Regions from separate parts of the Comamonas sp. FUJ_7 genome, predicted to be linked through region 2. Evidence: predicted binding sites of a transcription regulator. Region 2 holds the regulator's gene; each other region holds the start of a gene.

Region 1 (6,713 bases), on a different contig from region 2:
TCATCAGCACATGATTGGTCGCAGTCTGCTTTTGATAGCTAGGAGCGCTTGCACCATCTACGTTTGCGGCAAATTTCGCTACAAATCGCTCGACCTCATGGCCTTCCATGATGGAGGCGTTGTCGGCATAGGCCACGATGGTGTGCTGGGGCGAGACGGCTTCGGTGTTGCGGATCATGCCAAACAGCGACTTCTCCTGCTCCACACCATCGATGGTGAACTTGGCGTTGAAGATTTTGTGGCGGCAGTGCTCCGAATTGGCCTGCGCAAACATCATCAACTCCACATCGGTGGGGTTGCGCTTGAGGCCATTGAAAGCGTTGACCAGATACTCAATCTCGTCTTCGGCCAGAGCCAGGCCCCACTGCTTGTTGGCGGTCTCCAGCGCTGCACGGCCACCGCCCAGCACATCCACAAACTCCATGGGCTCGGCGGCCAGGGTGGTGAACAGTTGCTCGGCTTCGGCGCGTGTGGCAAACACGGACTCGGTCATGCGGTCGTGCAGCAGGCCGGCGATTTGCGCAGTCTGCTCTGCCGACAGCTCGGACTTGCCGCCGAGCAAGCCTGACTTCAGCTCGACACGGTACTCGGTCATGCGCTCCACACGGAACACATCCAGGCCGCAGTTGCGGGCAATGTCAGTCGCCTTGGAAGCCCATGGCGAGATGGTGCCCAGACGAGGGGTGACGATGAAAGCCACGCCTTCGGCGTTGCCTGTGTAGGGGTCGCCATAAGTCAAGAGCGCCGACAGGCGCTCTTGCAATGCGGGCACAGGTGTGCTCTCGGTAGCCACCAAATGCACAAAGCGCGCGGACACGCCTGTGATCTTGGGGTGGATGGCGACCAGATCGGTCAAAAGCTGTTGGGCGCGGAACGAGCTCAGGGCGTTTCCACCCTCAAACTGTGTCAGATGCAATGTCACGTGGCGGCCTGTTTATGTGAAGGCTGGTGAAAAGCGCCTGAGCCGCGTCCTTGTCAGAAGGCGCAGCTCAGGGCACTGAATCGGTGAGCCTGCGATTTTACCGTGCCTCGGGGTTAGTCCGAATGCTCACACCCACAAGCCCTGCATGTTCAAGCGCGCAATGGGATAATTCACGCCATGAGCATCACACTGAAGACTCCCGAAGACATTGAACGCATGCGTATTGCAGGCCGCTTTGCTTCGGATGTGCTGGACTACATCACCCCCCACATCAAGCCCGGCATCACCACCCAGCAGATCGACGATCTGTGCGCCAAGCGCATGGCTGAGCAAGGCACCAAGACCGCCTGCCTGGGCTACCAGCCGCCGGGCATGACGCCCTACCCGGCCTATGTCTGCACCTCGGTCAACAACGTGGTGTGCCACGGTATCCCCAATGACAAGCCTCTGAAGAAGGGTGACATCGTCAACGTGGACGTCACCATCATCACCGATGACGGCTGGTTTGGCGACAACAGCCGCATGTTCATCATTGGCGAAGGCTCGATTGCCGCCAAGCGCCTGTGCAAGCTGACGTTTGAAGCCATGTGGAAGGGAATCGAGCAGGTCAAGCCTGGCGCAACCCTAGGCGATATCGGCCACGCCATTCAGACCTATGCCGAAGGTCACAACCTGTCTGTGGTGCGCGAATACTGCGGCCACGGCATCGGCAAAGTGTTCCACGATGAGCCCCAGGTGCTGCATTACGGCAAGCCCGGCGAAGGCGTGGTGCTGGAAGAAGGCATGGTCTTCACCATCGAGCCCATGCTGAATCTGGGCAAGCGCGACATCAAGGCCATGCCCGACGGCTGGACCGTGGTCACCAAGGATCGCAGCCTCACGGCCCAGTGGGAGCTGATGCTGGCCGTGACAAAGACCGGCTATGACGTGTTGACCTGGTCCGATGGCTCGCCCACGCCGCCCGACTTCATCAAGGCCATCCGCACGTAAAGCTGCATCAAGCGCTTCTGTACAGAAAGTCGCCATGCCGCATCTGGTTACTGCCGGATGCGGCATATTTTTTGCTTGTCTCGAAGGTGCTACAAGTGCTGCGCACTCCTCTTGCTCCATACCCAGGCTCCAGCTCAGGCTGACAGCGGCCACGAGGTCGGGTTAAGAGGACAATCAAGCACCTGCTCTGTTGAAACTTTTTCTGCTGCGCATGACCTTTTCTTCCGGCTCCTCCACTGCACCTGACGCTTCGGATCTCGGTGCACTGCATTCCCTGCGCGATGCGTACCGCCACGCCAAGGCTCAACAAATCGCTCTGCTGCACAACCCTACGCTGGGCAGACGCAGCGTACGCGGAGTGCTGCACCATTTCAGTGATCTGGCCGACGGCTTGCTAAGCACTCTCTGGCAACGGGCGCGCATGCCAGAGGGTGCCGCCTTGGTAGCCGTAGGGGGCTATGGCCGGGCCCAGCTCTTTCCCTATTCGGACATCGATGTGCTGGTGTTGCTGCCCCAAAGCAGTGCACAGCCGGCTGCGGAATTGGCGGCCAGCATCGAGCAGTTCATCAGCAGTTGCTGGGATGCAGGACTGGAGATCGGCTCCAGCGTGCGCAGCATTGCCGAATGTCTGCAGGAAGCGGCGCAAGACCTGACGGTGCAGACAGCCATGCTGGAGTCACGCCACATCTGCGGCAGCAAAGCCTTGTTTACGGACTTTGAGCAGCAGTTTCGCTCACAGCTTCAGCCCAAGAGCTTTGTAGAAGGCAAGCTGCTGGAGATGCGCCAGCGCCATGCCAAATACGATTTCACCCCCTATTCGCTGGAGCCCAACTGCAAGGAGTCGCCCGGCGGCCTGCGCGATCTGCACACCATGCTCTGGCTGGCCAAGGCGGCAGGCTTTGGCCACAGCTGGCATGAGCTGGCCGCACAAGGCTTGATTACAGATTTTGAAGTTCAGCAGCTCGAGTCCAACGAATCACTACTGAGTCTGATTCGCGCCCGTCTGCATGCCGCCGCCGGCAGGCACGAAGACCGGCTGGTCTTTGACCTGCAAACCGCCGTGGCAGAAGCCTTTGGCTACCGCTCCACCACACCCGAAGGGCGCAAGCTGGCCATGCGGGCGGGCGAGACGCTGATGCGTCACTATTACTGGGCTGCCAAGGCGGTAACCCAGCTGTGCCAGATCGTGCGCATGAGTATTGAAGAGCGCCTAAGCCCCCGCTCTCACAAACTCATTCCGCTGAACCAACGTTTTTACGAGAAGGCGGGAACGATTGAAGTCGCCAGCGACGACCTGTATCAGCGTGATCCCCATGCCATTCTTGAGACCTTTCTCATGTATGAGCAGCACGAGGGTCTGACAGGCCTGTCCAGCCGCACTCTGCGTGCCCTATACGCGAGCCGCGATGTCATGGACAGCGGTTTCCGCCGCGACCCGGTCAACCGCGAGACGTTTCTGAAAATTCTCAAGCAGCCACGCGGCATCACCCACGCGATCCGGCTAATGAATCAGACTTCGGTTCTGGGCCGCTACCTCTGGCCCTTCCGCCGCATCGTCGGTCAGATGCAGCATGACCTGTTCCACGTCTACACCGTGGATCAGCACATTCTGATGGTGCTGCGCAATGTACGGCGCTTCTTCATGGCCGAGCATGCCCATGAATATCCGTTCTGCTCTCAGCTGGCCGCAGGCTGGGACAAACCCTGGATTCTGTATCTGGCCGCCCTTTTTCATGACATTGGCAAAGGCCGGGGGGGTGATCACTCCGTGATCGGTGCGGTCGAAGTCAAGCGCTTTTGCCGTGCCCATCAGATAGCAAAGCCCGATGCAGAGCTGGCCGAATTTCTGGTGCGCGAGCACCTGACCATGAGCCAGGTGGCGCAAAAGCAGGACTTGTCAGACCCTGATGTCATTCGTGCCTTTGCCGACAAAGTGGGCAATGAACGCAAGCTCACCGCCTTGTACCTGCTGACGGTGGCAGACATTCGCGGCACCAGCCCCAAGGTCTGGAGTGCCTGGAAAGGCAAGCTGCTGGAGGACACCTACCGCCTGACCTTGCGCGTACTAGGTGGCCGCGCACCGGATGCAGCAGCCGAAATAGAGGGCCGCAAACGCGAAGCTCTGGTGCAACTGGCCTTGTCCGCCCAACCTTTTGAATCGCATAAAAAGCTCTGGGAAACATTGGATATCAGCTACTTCATGCGCCATGAGGCCGCCGACATTGCCTGGCATACACGCCACCTTTCGCGCCATGTGGGTCAGGGCAAGCCCGTGGTTCGCGCCAGACGCTCATTGGCTGGCGAAGGTCTGCAAGTACTGGTCTATGCACCCGACCAGCCCGACCTCTTCGCCCGCATCTGCAGCTACTTCGACCGCGCAGGGTTTTCCATTCTCGACGCCCGCGTACACACCGCCAACAACGGCTATGCACTCGATACCTTTCAAGTCATCGCCCCCACCATGCAGGAGCAGTACCGCGAACTGATGCACATGGTGGAAAACGACCTGACGCTGACTTTGCTCAAGGGCGGTCCGTTATCCCCTCCGACCAAAAGAAGGCTGTCGCGCCGAGTCAAGAGCTTTCCTTTTGCCCCCCGCGTCATCTTGCGCCCCGATGAAAAGGCACAGCATTGGCTGCTGTCCATCTCGGCATCCGACCGCGCTGGTCTGCTCTACATCATTGCCCGCATCCTGGCCCAGCACCACATCAGCGTACAACTGGCCAAAATCAGCACTCTGGGAGAGCGCGTAGAAGACACTTTTCTGATCGAGGGTCCGGAGCTGCAGGACAGCAGCCGCCAGCTTCAAATCGAGACAGAGCTTCTCAAAGCACTGGGGCAATCGAGCTGAACAAAATCTGTTGCATAGGCTTTAGTTTCTGACTGCATTGCCGATATGCAGTCACCACTACTACGGAAAGCCCATGCAGCTCCCCTCCAATGAAGTTGCGGCATCGCCGCCCACCACACGCAGTGGCCTATTTCATATGCCGCTGTTTCGTCCCGGCACCGAGGTCACCCAAAATGGCCGACGCGAGATCGTCAGCCATGTCATCTTGCGCAGACGTGAATTGATGGTCTACCTCAAAGGCCACGACGATCCGGTCAAGCCTGACGGCCTGGACTTAGCGCCCACGCTGTTCACCACCGAGCGCCGACAGGAAGCCCTGACCTGGTTTCTTTGAACACTTAAAAAAAGCCGCTGGGCCTTATGGCACCAGCGGCTTTTGCTATTACTTTATGATTTCCAGCGGACTCAAACCAGCTTGGCCTGTGCCTGCCCCATCACCTGGCCCAGTTGTACGGGCCCTGCAGGCTGCCACTGCGCATTGAACTGCATGCCTGCGCTTTGCGGGAACAACATGACCACCGTCGATCCCAGCTGAAAGCGCCCCATTTCCTGCCCCTGGGCAAGCTCCACAGCATCGCTGCCCTCGTAATTCCAGGTCTTGATATGACCGGGCCGCGGCGGGTTGATCAGGCCATGCCACACCGTGGCCATGCTGCCTACAATCGTTGCCCCCACCAGTACCAGCACAAATGGGCCATGGGCACTCTCAAAGACGCAAACCACGCGCTCATTGCGAGCAAACAGACCCGGCACTCCGCGCGCCGTGACAGGGTTCACCGAGAACAGATCACCGGGCACATAGGTCATGCTTCGCAGCTTGCCAGCACAAGGCATGTGGATGCGGTGATAGTCACGCGGGCTCAGGTAAATTGTCGCGAAGCTGCCGTTATCGAACTGGCGCGCAAGAGCCGCATCCCCTCCTACCAATGCCGTAGCACTGTATTGATGCCCCTTGGCCTGGAAGATCTGCTCCCCCTCAATCTTGCCGAACTGACTGATAGCCCCATCGACCGGACAAATCCAGTCCGCCTGCGCCATAGGGCGCACTCCATCCTTGAGTGCCCGCGTGAAAAAAGCGTTGAAAGTCTTGTAGGCCGCAGGATCAGGTTCGGCAGCCTCTGCCATATTGACCTTGTAGCGCTGAATGAAGCGACGAATCACTGTCGTCGTCAACTCTCCAGCTTCAGCCTGAGCCAATTTCCCCATCAGGGCCGTCAGTGCCTGCTTGGGTAATAAATATTGAGAAAGTACAGCGAGTCGTTCAGACACAATGGTTTTTTGCTATCAAAGTTATAGAGCTATCGAACAGGATTCTAGCCAAGAGCTGATGCACTGCAGGCCTCCTCCAGAAAGACAGGCATTGTGCCCATTTCTTTCTCACAAAAGCCTGCCGCGACATTGAAGCGACGAGCACAAAAAAAGTGTGCTCAGATCGTCTCATCTCTGCGACAGATTGCATCCTTTGTCAAGCCGCTTACAAAGTCGAGACGCTACAATTTCATCCGTTGGTTGAATGCTGTTAAAGCATAGCTTGATTAGATATCGGCCTTTTGTTCGGTCTGCGCGAACAGCGCAGCGCCCTCGCCACCTTGAGGCCTGAGCAGTTTTTGCTCAGGCCTTTTCCGTGGTGATGATGAACAAACGCCACAACGGACTTTTTCTGAGAGATTGAACAAATGGCCAAGGAAGAACTTATTGAAATGCAGGGCTCCGTCACCGAGGTCCTGCCTGACTCGCGCTTTCGCGTCACGCTGGATAACGGTCATCAGCTGATCGCTTACACCGGTGGAAAGATGCGCAAGCACCACATTCGTATTCTGGCGGGAGACAAAGTGTCACTGGAAATGTCTCCCTATGACCTGAGCAAGGGCCGCATCACATTCCGTCACCTTGCCAACCGCGGCCCAGCCCCCACCACACCCCGATCCAAATAAATTGAACCTCAATACA
Region 2 (6,713 bases):
ATCGCTGCGGGGAGTCCCTTGCTTGATGCTTCTGGCCTGCCCCGCTGTTCGTTTTAGTGTTGGCTGAACTTTTTGGAGCCGATATGCTCTGATACTGCAGACCTGATACAGGAGTTTGTTTAGATGAAACGTCGCGAATTCTCTCTGGCTGCCTCGGCAGCTGCTGCCGGTGCTCTGACTTTGGGCACCTCCTCCAGCTGGGCCCAGGGCGCTGCGCCCAGGGAAGGCAAGGACTACGTCAAGCTGGGCAAGCCTGCCAGCGTGAGCGCACCTGCCGGCAAGGTCGAAGTGGTGGAGTTCTTCTGGTACAGCTGCCCCCACTGCAACGTGTTTGAGCCGCAGTTCGAGGCCTGGGCCAAGACACAGCCTGCCGATGTGGTGGTGCGTCGCGTTCCCGTGGCGTTCAATGCTTCTTTTGTGCCCCAGCAAAAGCTGTATTTCGCACTGGAAGGCATGAATCTGCTGCCTCAGTTGCATGCCAAGGTGTTCCGCACCATTCATGTGGAGCGCAACCTGCTCAAGACCGATGACGCCATTTTTGACTGGGTCGGCAAGCAGGGCGTGGATCTGGCCAAGTTCAAGGAGGTCTACAACTCCTTCACCGTGGCCAACCAGTCACGCAAGGCTGCGCAGTTGCAAAATGAATATGACGTGGAAGGCGTGCCTGCCATGGGTGTGGCAGGCCGCTACTACACCGATGGCACCAAGGCCGGCAATATGGATAACGTGCTGCGCGTCGTCAATGCGCTGATCGCTTCCAGTCGCAAGGCCTGATCGGCAATGATCGATTGCACGGGTATCTGATGCCTGACAAGCCCGCCGCTGAGCGGGCTTTTTTGTGAGTGCTTTTTACGCAGCCTGTAAAAAAGGAATGACTACAATGCAGCGAATGCAAGAAACGTGCCTTCTATGAAAAAATCACTTCTTCCTCTTGCCCTGGCCTGTGCCCTGGCAGCAGCGACCGGTATGGCCCATGCTGAAAAGGCCGATAGCGCCAAGCCCATGAATATCGAGGCGGATGCACTGCGTCACGACGAGTTGCAGCAGACCAGTGTCTTCACCGGCAATGTGGTGATGACCAAGGGCTCCATCGTGCTGCGTGGTGCGCAGCTCGATGTGCGTCAGGACGCCGAGGGCTATCAGTACGGAGTGATCAAGGCAGAGGCTGGCAAGCGCGCTTTCTTCCGCCAGAAGCGCGATACCGTTGCCGGTCAGCCTGAAGAGTTCATCGAAGGCGAGGGCGAAGTCATCGAATACGACGGCAAGGCCGATATCGTCAAATTTATTCGCCGTGGCGAGATGCGCCGCTATCGTGGTGGTCAGCTCAGCGATCAGGTCACAGGCTCCGTCATCGTCTACAACAACATCACTGATGTCTACACGGTCGATGGCCAGAAGACCAGCGGCGGCTTGCCCAGCTCTTCCGTGGGGCAGGGCGGCCGTGTGCGCGCCATCATGGCACCCAAGGAGGGCTCACCGGGTGCACAGCCCAAGCCCGCCACACCCGCAACGGAAATGCGCCAGAGCATGACTCTGGGTGGCGAGAAAGACGACGAGAAAAAATGATCGAACCGACTTTCTCTGACTCTGGTCACGGCCGCACAGGCGAGGCGAGCAGCCGCCTGGAAGCCAAGCATCTGGCCAAGTCCTATGGCAGCCGCAAGGTGGTCAAGGATGTGTCGCTGTCCGTGCAAAAAGGCGAGGTCGTCGGTCTGCTCGGCCCCAACGGCGCGGGCAAGACCACCTCGTTTTACATGATCGTGGGCCTGGTGCGCAGTGATGGCGGCGAGATCTTTATCGACGGCCAGGCTGTGGGCGGCATGCCGATCCACCAGCGCTCGCGCCTGGGCCTGTCCTATCTGCCCCAGGAAGCCTCGATCTTTCGCAAGCTCAGCGTGGAAGACAATGTGCGCGCCGTGCTGGAGCTGCAAAAAGACGAGCAGGGCAAGACGCTCACGCGTGATGAAATCGAAAAGCGCCTGACCGGTCTGCTGCAGGAGCTACGTGTCGAGCACCTGCGTCAGTCGCCGGCGCTGGCGCTGTCCGGTGGTGAGCGTCGGCGTGTGGAAATCGCCCGCGCCCTGGCCACGCAGCCGCGTTTCATCTTGCTGGACGAGCCATTTGCCGGTATCGACCCGATTGCGGTGATCGAGATCCAGCGCATCATCGGCTTCCTCAAGGAGCGCGGCATCGGTGTGCTGATTACCGACCACAACGTGCGCGAAACCCTGGGCATTTGCGACCACGCTTTCATCATCAGCGACGGTCATGTGCTGGCTGAAGGCACACCAGAGCAGATTGTGGAGAACGCTGACGTGCGCCGTGTCTATCTGGGTGAGCATTTCCGGATGTGATGGTTATGCCTCCCATGCTTCCTCATTTCGTGTGGTCCCTGCCCCAGCCTTGGGTACAAGGGGCTCTGACCGGCTGCGCCCGGGCTTGCTTTGGGGCGGCCCGGCGGCGAAATCAGCCGGCTATTGATAGCGCGGGAGCCTCGCCACGATGAAACCAGGGCTGTCGCTACGCGTATCGCAACACCTGTCGCTGACTCCGCAGCTGCAGCAATCGATTCAGCTGCTGCAGCTGTCCACACTGGAGCTGGCACAGGAAGTCGAGCAGATGTTGATCGACAACCCTTTTCTGGAGCGAGCAAGCGACGAGGCAGACACCACGGCTGATGCTCCTGTAGAAATAGCGGCTAGCGCTGGTGAATACAGTACTTCAGATGGAATTCATGCTGATAATGAGTTCCAGAAAGCGCAATCAGCTACGGAAACGGTAGCGGAAGCTCTTAACCTCGAGACACCCGAAACCCTGAACTGGGAAACCGACGGCATTGACGGCCAGGACGGCGAATGGGGCGGCGAGTCCAGCAGCGAGTGGGATGCGCCATCGGTCCGCAGCTCCACGCACAACCGTGATGGCGATGACGAGACCGATGCCATCGATCTCGCACGCGAACACCAGAGCCTGACCGACTTTTTGCACCACCAGGCGCTGAGTTTGCATCTGGGCGCGGCAGATACGGCGGCGCTGCGCTTTCTCATCGAGTCGCTCAGCGACGACGGCTATCTCGAAGAGTCATTGCAAGAGCTGGCGCAAAGTCTGGCGGGCGACGACCTAGAAGAGCGCGAAGAGCTGGAGCAGCACTTTGCCATTGCGCTCAAGCTGCTGCAAAGCCTGGAGCCCGTGGGCGTGGGGGCACGCGATCTGGCCGAGTGTCTGCAGCTGCAGCTGCGCGATCTGATTCGGGAAGCCGAGGACGAGGGCACGACAGCGGCCCATATGAGCCGCCTGCTGCTGGCGCAGTCCATCTGTGCCCAGCCCATGGACCTGCTGGCGCGGCGCGATTTGCGCAAGCTTGCCAGCCTGTGCGGCGCTCGCGAAGAGCAGCTGCGCGAGGCCATCACGCTGATCGCCCGCCTTGAGCCGCGACCGGGTCGGCGCTTTGTCGACGTGGAGCGCAATATCGTGGTGCCCGATGTCATCGTGCGCCCGGTGCGAGCCAGCTCGGGCCGGGTGGACTTTTCGGTGCAGCTCAATCCCGAAGTCATGCCCAAGCTGCGTGTACATGACATCTACGCCAGCGTGCTGCGCCGTCACAAAGGCAGCGAAGGACATGCTGCGCTGCAGCAGCGCTTGCAGGAGGCGCGCTGGTTGATCAAGAACATTCAGCAGCGCTTCGACACCATCTTGCGGGTGTCCGAAGCCATCGTGGAGCGGCAGAAAAACTTCTTTGTGCATGGTGAACTGGCCATGCGCCCGCTGGTGCTGCGCGACATTGCCGATCAGCTGGGCCTGCACGAATCCACCATCAGCCGCGTGACCACGGCCAAGTACATGGCCACGCCGCAAGGCACGTTCGAGCTCAAATACTTTTTTGGCTCGGGTCTGGGCACGGAAACCGGCGGCAGTGCCTCGAGCACGGCCGTGCGTGCGCTGATCAAGCAGTTTGTCGATGCCGAGAACCCGAAAAAGCCGCTGTCGGATGCCAAGCTGGCCGACATGCTCAAGGAGCAAGGCATCGAATGCGCGCGTCGCACCGTGGCCAAATACCGCGAGCAGCTCAAGATACCAACGACTACGTTGCGCAAGGCACTGTAAATACGCTGTAAACAAGAAAGCCGCTGATGCAATGCACAGCGGCTTTTTTGTTGCGTCTGGCTTGACCTTACTTCGTGGGAACCAGCCACCAGATGAATAGCGCCAGAACTGCAATCATCAAGCCAAACTTCAAAATCTTGTAGAAGGTCGGATTCCAGTCGCGGAACTTGCGGCGGTACTTGCCCATGTAGAACGAAACCTTGAACAGCTTGCTGATCATGCCGCGAGGGTCGCCCTCGCTATTTGGGGAGCTGGCGGCGGCCACTACATTCTTGCCCAGCCAGTGGTTGAGCCACTGGGCAAAGCCATTGGTCATGGGGCGCTCCACATCGCAAAACAGCACGATGCGGTTGCCTTCAGAGCGGTTTTCGGCCCAATGCATATAGGTCTCGTCAAAGATCACGCCTTCGCCTTCGCGCCAGCTGTAGGGCGTGCCGTCGACTTCGATCATGCAGCGGTCGTCATTGGGTGCCAGCACAGCCAGGTGGTAGCGCAGTGATCCGGCATAGGGGTCGCGGTGCAGATTGAGTTTGGCGCCGGGGGGCAGCTCGGCAAACATGGCGGCTTTCACGCTGGGGATGGATTTGACCAGCGCCGTGGTCTTGGGGCACAGCTCCATGGCCGAGGGGTGGGCATCGCCGTACCACTTCAGATAAAAGCGCTTCCAGCCGGTTTTGAAGAAGGAGTTGAAGCCTGCATCGTCGTTGTTGGCGGCGGCCTTGATCTGCATGTTCTTTTGCAGATTGACGGCTTCCTCGCGGATTTCGCGCCAGTTGGCCTGCAGCGGGGCCAGCTCGGGGAAGGTGCTGGTGGGCAGGTAGGGCGTGCGTGGCACCTTGCTGAACATCAGCATGAAGACGTTGAATGGCGCTGTGAACGTGGAGTGGTCAAACAATTGCTTGACCACTTTGTGACGCACCTTGCCGCGCAGGTGCATGTACAGCGCGCAGCCGAAGAACATGAGCACCAGGGCCAGAACGATGATTTTTGCCATAGGTTGCAATTTTACCGGGGCCACTTCAAACAGGTCATGGCTCAGGTCAAACGGCAGTGCAGAAGCCTTTGATGTACTTTGAAATTGATAGCTTTCAGCGCTTCTTGAATAAGAGCTAGAGGCTGCTTTTATTGTGATTTTTGAGTAAAAGCAGATTGCACACGCTGCAGCAGTTCGCGGTTCAGGCTGCGCTGGTGGCTGCTCCAGTGGGTCTGGGCTTTGTCCAGTTCGTTCTTCAGGCGCTGTGCGGTGCCCCAGTCGCCTGATTCGGTGCACCAGATGGCGTACTCGGCCAGTACCTCAAAGCTGCTCGAGCGTTCACGCAGAAACTCGAAGGACTGGCGCGCCATGGCGTTGTCGCCCTGCGCAGCGTAGGCTCTGGCAATCAGCAGGCCCACTTCGTCCGCACGGTAGTGGATATCGGTCTGGGCAATGACTTTGAGGTGCTGCAGCGCGGCTTGTGGCTGGCCTGCATCAAAAGCTGCACGTGCTGCGCCCCAGCGGATTTCCAGGTCGTTGGCAAACGGGCCTTTCATGCTGGCCTCGAAGTGCTGCAAGGCTTGCAGGGGCTGGCCAGCTTCCAGCATGGCTTGCGCTAGACGAATTTCGTTTTGGGCCGTAGCCGAGTAGTCAAACGCCGCCTGCGCGTCACGCAGATCGCGGGTGGGGTCCAGCGACTTGACGGCCTGCCGGGCCAGCTGGCGCGCACCACGCTCCAGCCGTGAGTTGGGCAGGTAGATGGCAAGCGCATAGACCACACTGCCCAGAAAGGGAAAGGCCAGCAGAATGAACAGCCAGTAGTTGTTCTGCCCCGTGCGCACCGCATGCACGGCAAAGAACAGGGCAATGATGACGTGCAGTCCAACTCCGGCAAAAGCCATGGCGATCTCTCGTAATTGATATCGCGGCGAATTATATAAAGGCCGCCAGAACAGGGGCCTGCTACAGCAGGCGTGTGCCCAGCGGCACCTCCTTGTCGGGTATGCACAGGGCTACGGCGCCATCGGCGTCGTGAAAGCCGGTGACCAGACATTCGCTCATTAACGGGCCAATCTGTTTTTTCGGAAAATTGACCACGGCCACCACCAGTCGGCCTACCAGCTCTTCGGGCTGGTAATGCTCGGTGATCTGCGCGCTGGACTTGCGCTGGCCGATCTCCGGGCCAAAGTCCACCAGCAGCTTGTAGGCGGGCTTGCGGGCCTCGGCAAAAACCTCGGCCTGCAGTACGCGGCCTACGCGCAGCTCTACCTTCATGAAGTCGTTCCAGCTGATTTCTTCCATGTTTTGGGTCTCCTTGGCAGGGCATCATGCCCTTGCCCAGAGATGAATCTGTAGAGAAACGCTTGTCGTGCGCAGGCACTGGAAAAGGCCTAGCGCGTATGCTCGGGCCCTGCGCGCAGCGATTGCGCACCGAATTGCTATGAACCAACTGCATCTGTTTTTGCCCTGCGCCGCCGGCGTAGAGGGCTTTTTGGCCGACGAAGTCCACGCCATCACCGGCGCCACCGGGCAAGACCTGCTCGTGGGCCGCGGTGGTGTCATGCTGCGCGGCATGTGGCGCGATGCCATGCTGCTCAATCTGCACAGCCGCCTGGCGCAGCGAGTGCTGATCGAG
Region 3 (6,713 bases), 110 kb from region 2:
TGCTGGTTCCCGGCAGCGGCACCTTCGGCATGGAAGCCGTGGCGCGCCAGTTCGCCAACCGCGAGAAGGTGCTGATCGTGCGCAATGGCTGGTTCAGCTATCGCTGGACGCAGATTTTCGATGCCGACGCCGGTTTGGGCGGTGGCTCCGTGGTCTGCAAGGCGCGCAAGCAGGGTGCGGGCAGCCAGGACCCCTGGGCACCGTGCCCGGCGCAGGATGTGGCAGAGACCATTCGTGTGGAGCGCCCCAAGGTCGTGTTTGCGCCGCATGTGGAGACGGCCAGCGGCATCATGCTGCCCGATGAATACCTGCGCACCGTCGCCGATGCGGCACACGAGGTCGGCGCGCTGTTCGTGCTCGATTGCGTGGCTTCGGGTGCCATGTGGGTGGATATGGAAAAGACGGGCGTGGACGTGCTGATCTCCGCGCCGCAAAAGGGCTGGAGCAGCTCGCCTTGCTGCGCCATGGTCATGCTCTCTGAGCGTGCCCGCGAGGCGATCGAGCACACGCAAAGCTCGAGCTTTTCCTGCGACCTGAAGAAGTGGATGCAGATTGCCGAGGGCTACGAAAAAGGCCAGCACGCCTATCACACCACCATGCCCACCGATGCGCTGCTGCGCCTGCGCGACGTGATGCAGGAGGCGCGTGACTACGGCTTTGCCAAGGTGCGTGAAGAGCAGATGGAGCTGGGCCGCAAGGTGCGCGAGCTGCTGGAGTCGCGCGGCTTCCCCAGCGTGGCTGCCGATGGCTACAAGGCTCCCGGTGTGGTCGTCAGCTACACCACCGACCCCGAAATCCAAAGCGGTCGCGCCTTCCTCAAGGTCGGTCTGCAGACCGCCTCGGGTGTGCCGCTGCAATGCGATGAAGGGCCGGACTTCAAGACCTTCCGCATCGGTCTGTTCGGGCTCGACAAGTGGCATGCGCCGGATCGCTCCGTGGCACATCTGTCCAAGGCGCTGGACGAGATCGGCATCCCTGCAGCCAGGAACTGATCGCCGCATTGCGGTGATGAGATTTTGTCCCCGGCTTCGTAATAGAGTCGGGGTTTTGTTTGTTACAGCGCATACCCATGAAAAAAGCAGCATCTCTCGTCTGTGCCGTGTTTGCCATGTGGGCTGGCTCGGCCGCTCAGGCCGCGCCGGTCACCACCGCCAGCGGACTGATCTATGACAGCCAGGTGGAGGGCACAGGCCCTAGTCCCAAGGCGACAGACACCGTCAAGGTGCATTACCGTGGCTACTTTCCCGATACGGGCAAGGAGTTCGATAGCTCCTACGCGCGCAAGCAGCCCATCGAGTTTCCGCTCGATGGCGTGATCCCCTGCTGGACCGAGGGCGTGCAGAAGATGAAGGTGGGCGGCAAGGCCAAGTTCACCTGCCCACCCGAGATCGCCTACGGCAGCCGTGGGGCAGGACGCGCGGTTCCGCCCAATGCCACGTTGAATTTTGACGTCGAGCTGCTGGACATTCGGGGGCGTTGATCAGGGGCGCTGTATCTGAAGCCGCCGGGCCAGGCGCTGCAGATTGGCGCGGTCGAGCTGCAGCTCACGCGCTGCGGCGGCCCAGTTGCCATGGTGCCGGCTCAGGCTGGCGCTGACCAGCTGGCGCTCGTATTCGGTCACGGCAGCTCGCAGGCCGGCTTCGGGCAAGTCCATGGGCGGGTTTGCAAGCGGCGCGCTCTGGGCCGGTGCAGGCGCTGATGATGACGTGGGCGTGAGGGTTTCGGCACGGTCCCAGAGGTCGGCCAGTCCCAGGCTCACAATGCGCAGCCTTGTGCCTGAGCGGCTGGCGCTGCCGTCATGGCGGCTCAGGGCCTTGAGCACGGCACGACTGATCAGGTGCTCCAGCTCGCGCACATTGCCGGGCCAGCCATGCTTGAGCAAGGCAGCCTGTGCGGCGGCGTCCAGACGCAGCCCGCCCAGGTTGAGCCTTGAGCGGTTTTCTTCCAGAAAATACCCGGCCAGCTGCAGCACATCGCTGTCGCGCTCACGCAGTGGCGGCACATGGAGCGGATAGACATTGAGCCGGTGATAAAAGTCCGCGCGCATGCGCCCGGCGGCCACTTCCGCCGCCAGATCGCGGTTGGTGGCGGCAATCACACGCACATCCACATGGTGCTCGCGGTCCGAGCCCAGGCGCTGCAGCTGACCGCTTTGCAGCACCCGCAGCAGCTTGGCCTGCACGGGCAGCGACAGCTCTCCCACCTCGTCCAGAAACAGCGTGCCCTGGTGCGCCTGCTCGAACTTGCCGCTGCGCTCGCTCAAAGCGCCCGTGAAGGCGCCGCGCACATGGCCAAACAGCTCGCTTTCGACCAGGTTGTCGGGCAGGGCTGCGCAGTTGATGCTGATCATGGGCTTGCCCGCGCGGCCCGACTGCGCATGCACGGCCTGGGCCACCAGCTCCTTGCCGGTGCCGGTTTCGCCGGTGATGAGCACGCAAAGATCGCTGGCGGCGACCAAGGCCATGTCCTTTTGCAGCTGCCGCATGGCCGGGCTTGAGCCTTGCAGCCCGCGCTGGGCGGGCGCAGCCGCTCTGGCAGAGACGGTGGCACCACGTGCGAGCTGGGCCAGCTGGTGCACGCGCTCGGCCGTGGCCACGGTGGCGGCGGCCAGGTTGCTGAAGGCCTGCAGCATGGCCAGTGCGGCGGGGTCGGCAAAGCGGCCCGGCTCCAGCGCGTCCAGTGTCAGCAGTCCCCACGGCAGGCCGCCCAGCTGCAGCACACAGCCCATGCAGTCATGCACATGCAGCCCGTTAATGGCCTGGCCCTTGTGCGCTACTAGCCCGTCATAGGGATCGGGCAACGGGCTGTCAGGCGCAAAGCGCATGGCCTGTCCAGCGGCCAGCAACTGGGCAAAGCGCGGATGCTCGGCCAGGCGAAAGCGCCGCCCCAGCGTATCGGGCATCAGACCGTCGATGGCCATGGGGCGCAGCCATTCGCCTTCGAGCTTGAGCAGGGCCACGGCATCGGCGGGCAGCAGATTGCGCAGCGCGGCCAGCAGGCGGCGCAGACGCTCGCGCTCGCTCAGATCCTGGGCCAGATCGGCGATCAGCGGAATGACGGCATGGAGGACGTGGGATGTTGTCATATTGACATCAGGATGGGTCTAAAAGACTTCTTATGCTTGATGTCATATTGACTCATATTTCTGCAAGCCATTGTTTTGCAATGGTCTTGAGGTTGGCACGCAGCTTGCAGTTATTTGGTCAAGCCTTGCAACTGGCAAGGCGGCAACCTGGAGATTTGCATGCTGACCGAACGTCAACGCGAGATTGTCAAAGCCACCGTCCCTTTGCTGGAAACCGGCGGCGAAGCCCTGACCACCCATTTCTACCAAACCATGCTGGCCGAGTACCCCGAGGTGCGCCCGCTGTTCAATCAGGCCCACCAGCAAAGCGGTGCCCAGCCCCGCGCGCTGGCCCACAGCGTGCTGATGTATGCCAAGAACATCGACCGCCTGGAAGGCCTGGGCAATCTGCCCGCCCAAATCATCAACAAGCATGTGGCGCTGCAGGTGCAGGCCGAGCATTACCCCATCGTGGGTGCCTGCCTGCTGCGCGCGATTCGCGAGGTGCTGGGCGCTGAAATTGCGACCGATGAAGTCATCGCCGCCTGGGGCGCGGCCTATCAGCAGCTGGCCGATATTCTGATCGCGGCCGAGCGCAGCATCTACGAGCAGACCGCCAGCGCCGAAGGCGGCTGGCGCGGTGCGCGTGACTTCAAGCTGGTGAAGAAGGAGGCCGAGAGCGCCGAGATCACCTCGTTCTATCTGGAGCCAGCCGATGGCGGCGCGGTGATTGCCCATCAGCCCGGCCAGTACATCGGTCTGCGTGTGATGGTCGACGGTCTGGAGCAGCGCCGCAACTATTCGCTGTCTGCCGCCAGTAATGGCAAGAGCTATCGCATCAGCGTCAAGCGCGAAGCCGGTGGCAAGGTCTCGGGCTATCTGCACGATCAGGTGCAGGTGGGCGATGTGCTGCAGCTGTTTGCACCGTCGGGCCACTTCACGCTGCAAGAGGGCAGCAAGCCGCTGGTGCTGATCAGCGGCGGTGTGGGCATCACGCCCACCTTGCCCATGCTTCAGGCAGCGCTGCCCACGGGCCGCGAGATCACCTTTATCCACTGCGCGCGCGACCGTGGCGTCCATGCCTTTCGCGAGAAGATCGATGCGCTGGTGGCCGCCAATGAGCAGCTCACACGTCGTTATTGCTACGACCAGGCGGGCGACAGCGATGGCGTGGATGCGCAAGGCCTGCTGAGCACCGATCAACTGGGGCAGTGGCTGCCCGCATCCCGCGATGCCGATGTCTACTTCCTGGGCCCGCGTGGCTTTATGCGCAGCGTCAAGCAGTCGCTGCGTGATCTGGGCGTGCCTGACGCCCAGGTGCATTACGAGTTTTTTGGACCCGCGGAGGCGCTGGCTTGACGTTATTGCGGCCCTGAGCGGCTTTACCGGCCTTGCTGCTTCCTCCTCTTTCTACGCGCTGCGCGCTAGCGGGAGAGGACGAAGTGGTCGCGGCGGGGCGGCCCTTGCTCGGCGTCCCTCGCTTTGGGGCACGCCGGTTTTGTACGCTGTGATCTGCAAGCAATGGATGCTCATTAAAAAAGAGCTGCCTGCGCTTGGTATGTCTGGATTTCAATGCGAAAAGCATCTGAAACCCATGCAAATCCATCGCTGGCAGCTCTTTTTATGGAGTCATGACATTGCAAGCAGCTCTTTTTATTGAGACGCGGCCCAAGTGAGAGACATTGAGCAAGGGCCGTCCCGCAGCGAGAATGTCGTCCCCCTCCCGAAGAGAGAGGGGGAAGGCGCAAAGCGCCTCAGGGGGTCAACGATAGTAAGCCTCGACCGTCCCCTTGATCTTGATCAACAGGGGGTGGCCCTTGCGGTCCAGCGCCTTGCCGTGGGGTACTTTCACCCAGCCTTCGCTGATGCAGTATTCCTCGACGTCAAAACGCTCCTTGCCGTTAAAGCGGATGCCGATGTCGTGCTCGAACACGGCGGCCACATGGTGGGGGCTGCGAGGGTCGATGGACAGGTGGTCGGGCAGTTCGGGGCGGGTAGCGTCGGTCATGATTCTTGGGAAGTCAGGGATACAAAGCTCGCTATTTTCGGCGCATTTGCAAAAGCCTGTCTTGCCTCACACCATGTGTCAGACAAGGCAGACGGCTCTCAATCGGGGCTGCTGCCATAGGCGAGCAAGGCTGGCTCGCCTATGCTTGCACCCATGCTCACGCAAGAACAACGACTGTCTCTGCAGCAAGCCAAGCGCTTGCCGCTGATTCTTTTGCTGATCGTCACGGCCGGTTTTATCGCCACGGCGCTGGCGGGCTCGCGCTGGGGCATTGCGGGCCAGGCCGTGCCGCTGTGGCTGGTCTGCCTGCGTGCCATCTGCGAGGCCGCCATGGTCGGTGCACTGGCCGACTGGTTTGCCGTCTCGGCCCTGTTTCGGCGCATACCGCTGCCGCTGGTGGGGCGGCACACGGCCATCATCCCGCGCAACAAGGACCGCATAGGCCAGAACCTGGCCACGTTTGTGCGCGACAAGTTTCTCGATGCCCCCTCGCTGGTGGCGCTGATCGAGCGCAACAACCCGGCGCAGGCACTGGCGGACTGGCTGACGGCCCCGGCCAACAGCCAGTTGCTGGGTAAGCAAGTGGCGCGGCTGGCGCTGGCGGCGCTGGAGATGGTACAGGACAAGCAGGTCGAGAAGTTTCTGACACAGTCGCTCAAGGCTGTGATGCAGCATGTGGATCTGTCGCGCACGGCGGCTTCGCTGCTGTCGGGGCTGACGGCGGGCGGCCGCCACCAGGAGGTACTGGACGATGTGCTGGCGCGCATCAGCCGCGTGCTGCGCCAGGAGCAGACCCATGTGCTGATTGCACAGACGATTGTGATCTGGCTCAAGCGCGAGCACCCGATCAAGGAAAAAATGCTTCCCACGGACTGGCTCAGCGACAAGGGCGCAGCCATGATCGCTAGTGCGCTGGACAGCCTGCTGCAGGACGTGGCGCAAAACCCCGGACATCGGCTGCGCGAAGCTTTTGATGGCTCGATTCAGCGACTGATCGAGGGCTTGCAGAACGACCCGGCCTACGCCGAGCGGGTGGAGAAGCTGCGCAACTATCTGCTGCACGACGAGAAGCTGGCCGCCTATCTGCGTGAGCTATGGGCTGGCTGGCGTGCCAAGCTGGAGCGCGATCTGGCCGACGAAAACTCGGCCCTGGCGCGCCGTGCTGCGGTGATGGGGCGCTGGCTGGGCCAGGCGCTGGCGCATGACGAGGCGTTGCGCAGCTCCATGAACGAGCGCCTCAAGCGCTGGGCGACAACGCTGGCGCCCGATGTCTCGCAGTTCATTGCCAAGCATATTGCCGACACGGTCCAGCGCTGGAATGCCGAGCAGCTATCCGAGCTGATCGAGGCGCATATCGGCAAGGACCTGCAGTACATACGCATCAACGGCACGCTGGTGGGCGGAGCCGTCGGGCTGCTGCTGTTTGTGATCTCCCACGCCGGAGCCTTGTGGCGCAATCTGCTGGTGTGGTGGGCCTGAACGCTGAGGCTGAGTTCTATTGAATAGATAGCTGCAAGCGCTGGTTATTCAATGGTTTCAAGGTGATAAATGCTTGAAATCAACTTTTATCAAGCGCTGGCAGCTATCAAAACCATTAAGCGCTGGGCGTGGCCGGGTCGGATGGCAGCAGCTGCTTGCCAA

The links. Region 2 encodes sigma-54, which starts transcription at its own class of promoters, with help from an activator protein. Its sites were predicted from a motif close to TGGCANGNAANCTGCTTT; they were not measured.
Region 1: the regulator sigma-54 is predicted to act here: its motif matches at 1,973-1,990, upstream of AC2I9W_RS03585 ([protein-PII] uridylyltransferase).
Region 3: the regulator sigma-54 is predicted to act here: its motif matches at 3,179-3,196, upstream of hmpA (NO-inducible flavohemoprotein).

What each region holds. Positions count from the first base shown of each region.
Region 1 covers NZ_JBXXZI010000001.1:802,588-809,300, forward strand. The annotation lists gene purL (phosphoribosylformylglycinamidine synthase) at 1-922, opposite strand, end outside; gene map (type I methionyl aminopeptidase) at 1,100-1,912, shown strand; gene AC2I9W_RS03585 ([protein-PII] uridylyltransferase) at 2,124-4,763, shown strand; gene AC2I9W_RS03590 (hypothetical protein) at 4,837-5,097, shown strand; gene asd (archaetidylserine decarboxylase) at 5,169-6,032, opposite strand; gene infA (translation initiation factor IF-1) at 6,440-6,697, shown strand.
Region 2 covers NZ_JBXXZI010000009.1:160,429-167,141, reverse strand. The annotation lists gene AC2I9W_RS14610 (thiol:disulfide interchange protein DsbA/DsbL) at 124-774, shown strand; gene lptA (lipopolysaccharide transport periplasmic protein LptA) at 910-1,566, shown strand; gene lptB (LPS export ABC transporter ATP-binding protein) at 1,563-2,354, shown strand; gene AC2I9W_RS14595 (RNA polymerase factor sigma-54) at 2,503-4,104, shown strand; gene AC2I9W_RS14590 (aspartyl/asparaginyl beta-hydroxylase domain-containing protein) at 4,172-5,098, opposite strand; gene AC2I9W_RS14585 (Arc family DNA-binding protein) at 5,227-5,979, opposite strand; gene AC2I9W_RS14580 (tRNA-binding protein) at 6,041-6,379, opposite strand; gene AC2I9W_RS14575 (THUMP domain-containing class I SAM-dependent RNA methyltransferase) at 6,519-6,713, shown strand, end outside.
Region 3 covers NZ_JBXXZI010000009.1:49,790-56,502, reverse strand. The annotation lists gene AC2I9W_RS14045 (aminotransferase class V-fold PLP-dependent enzyme) at 1-992, shown strand, start outside; gene AC2I9W_RS14040 (FKBP-type peptidyl-prolyl cis-trans isomerase) at 1,070-1,480, shown strand; gene norR (nitric oxide reductase transcriptional regulator NorR) at 1,481-3,085, opposite strand; gene hmpA (NO-inducible flavohemoprotein) at 3,245-4,423, shown strand; gene AC2I9W_RS14025 (DUF3297 family protein) at 4,827-5,072, opposite strand; gene AC2I9W_RS14020 (DUF445 domain-containing protein) at 5,226-6,551, shown strand; gene AC2I9W_RS14015 (hypothetical protein) at 6,667-6,713, opposite strand, start outside.